One region of the Thioalkalivibrio sulfidiphilus HL-EbGr7 genome, then DNA from elsewhere that is predicted to be linked to it. Evidence: predicted binding sites of a transcription regulator. Region 1 holds the regulator's gene; the other holds the start of a gene.

Region 1 (4,208 bases):
CATTCACACCCGGGACGTGACCGTCTGGCCCGAGCCCCAGCGGGCCGAATCCGAGGCCCCGGTGCAGGTGCGCAGCCCCCAGTATCAGGTGGACGGCACCGGCCTGCGCGCCGATCTACAAACCAGCATCCTGGAGTTGCTGCATGATGCAGATGCCACGTATTTCCCTTAAACGCCCGCTGGTCGCCACCCTGTTCGCAGGCCTGATGCTCGCCCTGATCACGGCCCTGGCCTCGGCCTCTGAACGGGATCTGCCCATCCGCATCCAGTCCGACAGCGCCGAACTGGACGACCAGCGAGGCGTCAGCGTCTACCGGGGCAACGTGGAAGTCACCCAGGGGGACCTGGTGATCCACGCGGACACGCTCACCGTGCACTCACCGAGCCGTGTGCTGCAGCGCATGGAGGCCGAAGGCAACCTGGCCAGGCTGCGCACCCTCACCGAGGACGGCCGCGAGGTGCGCGCCGAGGCGCGGCACATGGAATACCTGGCCGCTGAACGTCGCATGGTGCTGACCCGCGATGCCCGCATCTGGCAGGCACAGGACGAGTTTCGTGGCGCACGGATTGTCTATGACATGGACCGGGAGACACTGGACGCAGCCTCCGGCGACAGCGGTCGCGTGGAGGTCATCCTGACCCCGGCCGAAAACACCCGTGGCGGCGGCAGCGGTTCGAGCCAGTGAGTCGTCTGAGCGCCCAGGACCTGATCAAGCGCTACCGCGGCCGCACCCCGGTCAACGGCGTCTCGGTCCATGTGGACAGCGGCGAGGTGGTGGGCCTGCTGGGGCCCAACGGCGCCGGCAAGACCACCTGTTTCTACATGATCGTCGGCCTGGTGCCCGCCGACGAGGGCCAGATCCTGCTCAACGAACGGGACATCACCGCCTTTCCCATGCACGCCCGGGCACGCATGGGCGTGGGCTACCTGCCCCAGGAAGCCTCGGTATTCCGCAAGCTCTCCGCCGCAGACAACATCCTCGCCGTGCTGGAGACCCGCAGAGACCTCTCGGCCACCGAGCGCCAGCAACACCTGGAATCCCTCCTGGAAGAACTGCAGATCACCCATATCCGCGACAATCTGGGCATCAGCCTGTCCGGTGGTGAGCGGCGCCGGGTGGAGATCGCACGGGCACTGGCCACGGAGCCGGCCTTCATCCTGCTGGATGAACCCTTCGCCGGCGTGGATCCCATTTCAGTGATCGAGATCCAGCGCATCATCACCCACCTCAAGGACCGGGGCATCGGCGTACTCATCACCGATCACAACGTGCGCGAGACCCTGGGCATCTGCGACCGCGCCTATATCCTCAGCGAAGGGCGTATCATCAGCGAAGGCCCGCCCGATCACCTGCTGGCCGACGAAATGGTGCGCAAGGTGTATCTCGGCGAGCATTTCCGACTGTAAGCCTGGGACATCATCTCGCACATCCCGTGCCAAATTTAACCCGGCCTACCCTATAATCGGCCTATGAACCGCCGGGCCATGACAACGCTCCCGCCAGCAAGGGCCGCCATCGGGCCCGGACCTGCCACACACACGCCGGATGCTTTAGAATCTGCGCCCTTTCGGCTGCCAGCCACATTCAAACACTGAATCATGCTTAAACCTTCCGTCCAGCTGCGTCTCGGCCAGAGCCTCACCATGACGCCCCAGCTGCAGCAGGCCATCCGCCTGTTGCAGCTCTCCACGCTGGAACTCCAGACCCAGATCCAGGAAACCCTGGAGACCAATCCGATGCTGGAGGCCCTGGAGGCCGGTGAGGCAGAGGGGGAGGGTGAATCCGCCGAGGCGGATGCCGTGGACCTGGGGACCGGCAACGACTCGGTCACCAATCAGGCCGAGAACAATCGCAACGAAACCACCAACACCCCGGAAGATGCCGACGACCGCGCCCGCGGCGAGGACATCCCCGACGAACTGCCCGTGGACAGCAACTGGGATGAGATCTACGACGTAGCCCCGCCGGGCGCCACCGGCGGTATGCCGGAATACGACGGCCGGGACATGTTCGAGAACCAGAGTGGCGCCGGCGAGTCCCTCCATGAACATCTCATGTGGCAGCTCAATCTCACCCCCATGAGCCCGGAGGACCGGGTCATCGCCATGACCCTGGTGGACGCCATCAACGAGGACGGCTATCTCAGCGAATCCCTGGAGGCCATCCAGGCCAGCCTGTCCAACGACCTGGAGATCGACCTGCCCCTGGAGGAGATCGAGGCGGTACTGCACCTGGTGCAGCAGCTCGACCCGGTGGGCAGTGGCGCGCGGGATCTGTCCGAATGCCTGCTCATCCAGCTCCAGCAGATGCCCGCCGACACCCCCTGGCTGGACAAGGCCCGGGAGCTGGTGCGCTCCCACCTGGATTGCCTGGGCGCCCGGGACTACAAGCAGTTGCTGCGCAGCCTGCATGTCAGCGAGGCAGACCTGCAGGAGATCATCGGCCTGATCCAGGGGCTCAATCCACGCCCTGGCAGCCTGGTGAGCAACATCAACCCCGAGTACATCGTCCCCGATGTGTTCGTGCGCAAGCATGAAGGTCGCTGGCAGGTGGAGCTGAACCCGGACATCGCACCGCGGCTGCGGGTCAATCCGCTCTACGCCAGTTTCGTGCGCCGCGCCGACACCAGCCAGGATAATGTCTACATGCGCAACCAGCTGCAGGAGGCACGCTGGTTCATCAAGAGCCTGCAAAGCCGCAACGAGACCCTGCTGCGGGTGGCCATCGCCATCGTCGAACAGCAGCGCGCCTTCCTGGAACAGGGCGAAGAGGCCATGAAACCCCTGGTGCTGCGCGATATTGCCGAGCAACTGGACATGCATGAGTCCACCATCTCCCGGGTGACCACGCAGAAATTCATGCACACCCCCCGGGGCATTTTCGAATTCAAATATTTCTTTTCAAGCCACGTGGGCACCGCCGACGGTGGCGAGTGCTCCGCCACGGCGATCCGCGCCATGATCAAGAAGCTCATCGCCGAGGAGCCCCAGGGCAAGCCCATGAGTGACAGCAAGATCGCCTCGATCCTGGTGGACCGGGGCATCCATGTGGCGCGGCGCACCGTGGCCAAGTACCGTGAGGCCATGTCCATACCACCTTCCAACGAGCGCAAGCGGCTCATCTGAACGTCCACTGAACATATTCACTTAACGAAAGGAGTCTTCCATGCAAATCAATCTCACCGGCCACCACGTGGATCTCACCCCTGCCCTGCGCGACTATGTGAACGAAAAGTTCGATCGCCTGGAGCGGCACTTCGACAATGTCATCGACGTGCACGTGATCCTTACCGTAGAGAAGCTGCAGCAGAAGGCAGAGGCCACCATGCTGGTGAGCGGCAACAACCTGTTCGCCGACGCAACCGATCAGGACATGTATGCCGCCATCGACGCCCTGGTGGACAAGCTCGACCGCCAGGTGGTCAAGCACAAGGAAAAGCTCAAGGATCACCACCGCGCAGAAGGCTCACACCGCAACCACAGCGAGTAAGCTCATCCCATGAATATCGGTCAACTCCTCGCGCCGGAACGGGTCTCCCGTACCGGGGAAATCAGCAGCAAGAAGCGCGTGCTGGAAACCCTGAGCGAGATGCTCTCAACCAGCCAGCCGGATCTGAGCAGCGGCGAGATCTTCGAAAGTCTGATCTCCCGTGAACGTCTGGGCAGCACCGGTCTGGGCCATGGAGTGGCCATCCCCCACGGTCGCGTGGCGGGAGTGAAAAACGCCGTGGCCGCACTCATCAAGCTGGAGCGGGGCGTGGACTACGACGCTCCCGACCGGGAGCCCGTGGACCTGCTGTTCGCGCTGCTGGTGCCCCAGGAGTCCACCGACGAGCACCTGGAGATCCTGGCCACCCTGGCGCGCATGTTCGCAGACCCCTCCACCCTGGCGAGCCTGCGCTCGGCCGATGACGGCGAGACCCTGCTCGACCAGGTTCGCCATTGGGACGGCAACGGAGACGGCGCCACCCCATGAGCGACTGGCTCAGCGTTCGCTCTCTGGTCGAGGCCATGGACGAACGCCTGGGCCTGCAGTGGGTGGCCGGCCTGCGCGGCAGCGAACGCCGGCTGTCCCGCCACCCCAGCGCCGACGCCGCCCCCTCCCTGGTGGGACATCTCAACCTGATCCACCCCAACCAGATCCAGGTGCTCGGCAACGAGGAGATGCACTATCTCCTGGGGCTGCGCAAGAATTCCCAGCGTGACC
Region 2 (4,208 bases), 520 kb from region 1:
GGAGAGTTCCATGACCGGTGTGCTTGATGAAGTCAACCGTCGTACCCAGCTGGTGGGGCAGAACCGCCTCGAACTGCTCATGTTTCACCTGGGTGACAAGCAGCTGTTCGGCATCAATGTCTTCAAGGTCCGCGAGGTCATTCCCTGTCCGCCCCTCAAGCGCATGCCGGACTCCCACCCGGTGGTGGCGGGCATCGCCCACATCCGGGGCAGCACGGTACCGCTGATCGACATGGCCAAGGCCATCGGTAAGGCCCCGCTGCCCAAGACCGAGGGCACCTTCGTCATCATGACCGAGTTCAACCGCACGGTGCAGGGCTTCCTGGTGTCCGCGGTGGACCGCATCGTCAATCTCAACTGGGATGCCATCCGGCCGCCCCCCAAGGGCACGGAAAAGGGCAGCTACCTGACCGCGGTCACCAACGTGGACAACAAGCTGGTGGAGATCGTCGACGTGGAGAAGGTGCTCGAACTGGTCACCGGACCCGCCAAGGGCGTCTCCGCCGAGATCGCCCAGGCCGGCCAGGAGGCCTCCGGGCGTGTGCGCCGGGTACTGGTGGCCGATGACTCCTCGGTGGCCCGCAAACAGATCAAGCGTTCTCTCGACGAGATCGGGGTAGAGAGCATCATCGTCAAGGACGGCCGGGAGGCCCTGGACACCCTCAAGGAACTGACCGCGGTGACCGGTTCCATCGACGACCAGATCGCCCTGCTGCTCTCCGACATTGAGATGCCGGAGATGGACGGCTACACCCTGACCTCGGAACTGCGCAAGGTACCGGAGCTGGCCGGGTTGCACGTGATCCTGCATTCCTCACTGAGCGGGTCCTTCAATGCCGCCATGGTGCAGCGCGCTGGCGCCAACCGGTTTTTGCCCAAGTTCAATCCCGATGAACTGGCCGCTGCCGTGCTTGAACACATCAAGGGCAGCGCCGATTCCTGAGGCACCGTGGCGGCCGAGATGTACCCCCGTCGATTGCCGGGGCGGCAAGATCTTGCCGCCCCGGCAAGTGTGCCCATGACCGGCCCGTGACCGTTATACTGCCAGTGCCCGCAACCGGCACAAACCAGGAGAGCGACCCCTTGTCATCCACTGCCATCCAGCCCCAGGACTACGAGGACTTCCGTCTGTTCCTGGAAAAGAGCTGCGGCCTGGTGCTCGGCGACAACAAGCATTACCTGGTGACCAGCCGACTGTCCCGGCTGATGGGTGAGTTTTCCGTGGGTTCGGTGAGCGAACTGCTGCGCCTGCTCAAGACCGGATCCCGGCCCGGGTTGCGCGAGCGGGTCATCGAGGCCATGACCACCAACGAGACCTACTGGTTTCGCGACGTCTTCCCCTTCGACATCCTCAAGGACACCATCTTTCCGGAGCTGGGCAAGAAAGGCGTCAACCCGGTGAAGATCTGGTCGGCGGCCTGCTCCAGCGGTCAGGAGGCCTACTCCATCAGCATGATCGTGAGCGAATTCCAGCAGGCCCGTCCGGGGGTGCTGAAGAACGTGCAGATCGTGGGTACCGACATCTCCACGGCCATCGTGCGTGATGCCCGCGAGGCCACCTACGACAGCCTGTCCGTGGGCCGCGGCCTGTCCCAGGAGCGGCGCGACCGCTTCTTCGTGCAGCAGGACAACCGCTGGCAGCTGCGCCCGGAGATCCGTGCCCGGGCGAGCTTTCGCGAGTTCAATCTGCTCGACAGCTATACCCTGCTGGGCAAGTTCGACGTGGTGTTCTGCCGCAACGTGCTGATCTATTTCTCGGCGGAATCCAAGCGCGACATCCTCAAGCGCATCGCCCAGATCCTCAACCCCGGCGGCTATCTGTTCCTGGGGGCTTCCGAGTCCATGGCCAACTATTCCGACGCCTTCGAGATGGTGCGCTGCAACCCCGGCGTGGTGTACCGCAAACGCTGATCCGGGATGCCCGGATCCGGGCGTCAAAATCCCGTCCTTCCAGGCCTGAGCCCCGCTGCCGTGGCGGATTGTTGCCGCCATCAAGTCGTCACATCCCGCTGTCTATCCAATAACTCATTGAAATAAATACAGATTAAATCATGGCATGCCTGTTGCATTGCTTTCGTGCAGACAAGACTCACGAGGTGAAGCAGGCATGTCACTGTCCTTCGACAAGGCCCTGGGTATCCACGCCGATGCGCTGCAGTTGCGCTCCCGGCGCCTGGAACTCCTGGCCTCCAACCTGGCCAACGCCGATACCCCCAACTACAAGGCGCGGGACATCGACTTCCGTGCCGCCCTGAGTCAGGCCCAGGGCGGGGGCGTGGGTCTGATGCGCACCCACGCGAGCCATCTGTCCGTGCAGGGCGGTGGCGTGGGCGGCGAGCCGCTCTACCGCATACCCAACCAGCCCTCCCTGGATGGCAACACCGTGGACGCGCAGCTGGAGCAGGCGGCGTTCTCGGAGAATGCCGTGCAGTACCAGGCGAGCCTGGATTTCCTCAACAGCCGATTCCGCGGTCTGCGCACCGCGCTCAAGGGGGAGTGATAGCCCATGAGCAACCTGTTCAAGATCTTTGATGTCTCCGGCTCGGCGCTCAGCGCCCAGTCCGTGCGCCTCAACGCCATCGCCAGCAACATGGCCAACGCCCAGGTGGCCAGCCAGACCCCGGAGGGGGCCTACCGGGCCAAGCATCCGGTGTTTGCCTCGGTGCTGCAGGCGGCGGGCCAGAGCGGCTCCGCAACGCCGGTGCGGGTGGTCAATGTGCTGGAGAGCCAGGCGGAGCCGGTGGCCGAATATGCGCCCAACCACCCGCTTGCCAACGAGCAGGGCTACATCTTCAAGCCCAACGTCAGCGTGGTGGAGGAGATGGCCAACATGATCTCCGCGTCACGTTCCTACCAGAACAACGTGGAAGTGATGAATACCACCAAACAGCTCCTGCTGCGCACCCTGCAGCTGGGTCAGTCGTAACAGGAGGCCTGAGATGAACAGCGCCAGCGCCATCAGTGCAGACATCATGAACAAGCTGGGACTCACCTCCCACGAGACCGCCAACACGAAGGGTGATGATCGCCTGGGCCAGAGTGATTTTCTCAGGCTCATGATCACCCAGCTGGAGAACCAGGATCCCTTCAAGCCCATGGAGAGCGGCGAGTTCCTGGGCCAGCTGGCGCAGTTCGGTACGGTCTCCGGCATCGAGGACCTGCAGAAATCCTTCAACCGCTTCAGCCAGAGCATCGCCTCGGGCCAGGCCCTGCAGGCCGCGGCCCTGGTGGACCGTCATGTCACCGTCCCGGGCGACATGATCATCATGGATCCGGCCGAGGGCATGCGGGGGGCGGTGCAGGTGCCGGCCTCGGCCGAGGTGGTCATCGGTGTCTACAACCAGGCCGGCCAGCTGGTGCGGCGAATCCCCATGGGTATCCAGGAGGCCGGGCTGCGCGAGTTCCACTGGGATGGCCGGGACGAGACCGGCACGCTGCTGGCCCCGGGTATCTACGAATTTGCAGGTCTGGCCAGTGATGGGCGCGGCACTGAGGCCCTGGACATGCATCTCTCTGCTCGGGTCGAGAGCGTGAGCCTGGGCAACAACAACGGTGCCCTGCTTCTCCAGGTGGAGGGGATGGGTGAAGTGAATTTCAACAAGGTGAGACAGATCGGCTGAGGCCGGGCGTCGAGTTCACAGGAGACAGACCATGCCATTTCGTACTGCATTGAGTGGTTTGAACGCGGCCTCCGCGGATCTGCGTGTCACGGGTAACAACATCGCCAACTCCGGCACCACGGGCTTCAAGCAGTCCCGCGCCGAGTTCGCCGATGTGTTTGCCCTGTCCTATGGCGGTATCAGCCAGACGGCCATTGGCACAGGCGTGCGCCTCTCTGCCGTGACCCAGCAATTCAGCCAGGGCAACATCGAGTTCACGGGCAACAACCTGGACCTGGCCATGAACGGCCAGGGCTTTTTCGTGCTCAATGACAGCGGCACCCAGGTCTACAGCCGCGCCGGGGCATTCCAGGTCAATCGCGAGGGCTACGTGGTCAATACCCAGGGCCAGCGCCTGCAGGTCTACACGCCGCAGAATGCCGAAGGCACCCAGTTCAACACGGGTTCCCTGGCTGATTTGCAACTGTCCCTGTCCGAGGCGCCACCCAGTGCGACCACCGATGTGAACGTGCGCCTGAATCTGAGTTCCGTCGTAGAGCCCATCGATCCGGCGATCGCTTTTGATGTGGCGGATCCCAGCAGTTTCCA

What was found. Region 1 encodes sigma-54, which starts transcription at its own class of promoters, with help from an activator protein. Its sites were predicted from a motif close to TGGCANGNTNCNTGCTT; they were not measured.
Region 2: the regulator sigma-54 is predicted to act here: its motif matches at 2,053-2,069, upstream of flgB (flagellar basal body rod protein FlgB).

The regions. Positions count from the first base shown of each region.
Region 1 is NC_011901.1:780,611-784,818, reverse strand. It holds gene lptC (LPS export ABC transporter periplasmic protein LptC) at 1-172, shown strand, start outside; gene lptA (lipopolysaccharide transport periplasmic protein LptA) at 144-686, shown strand; gene lptB (LPS export ABC transporter ATP-binding protein) at 683-1,408, shown strand; gene TGR7_RS03590 (RNA polymerase factor sigma-54) at 1,601-3,127, shown strand; gene hpf (ribosome hibernation-promoting factor, HPF/YfiA family) at 3,168-3,491, shown strand; gene TGR7_RS03580 (PTS sugar transporter subunit IIA) at 3,501-3,977, shown strand; gene hprK (HPr(Ser) kinase/phosphatase) at 3,974-4,208, shown strand, end outside.
Region 2 is NC_011901.1:1,304,932-1,309,139, forward strand. It holds gene TGR7_RS06080 (chemotaxis protein) at 11-943, shown strand; gene TGR7_RS06085 (CheR family methyltransferase) at 1,084-1,911, shown strand; gene flgB (flagellar basal body rod protein FlgB) at 2,108-2,500, shown strand; gene flgC (flagellar basal body rod protein FlgC) at 2,507-2,926, shown strand; gene TGR7_RS06100 (flagellar hook assembly protein FlgD) at 2,940-3,620, shown strand; gene flgE (flagellar hook protein FlgE) at 3,652-4,208, shown strand, end outside.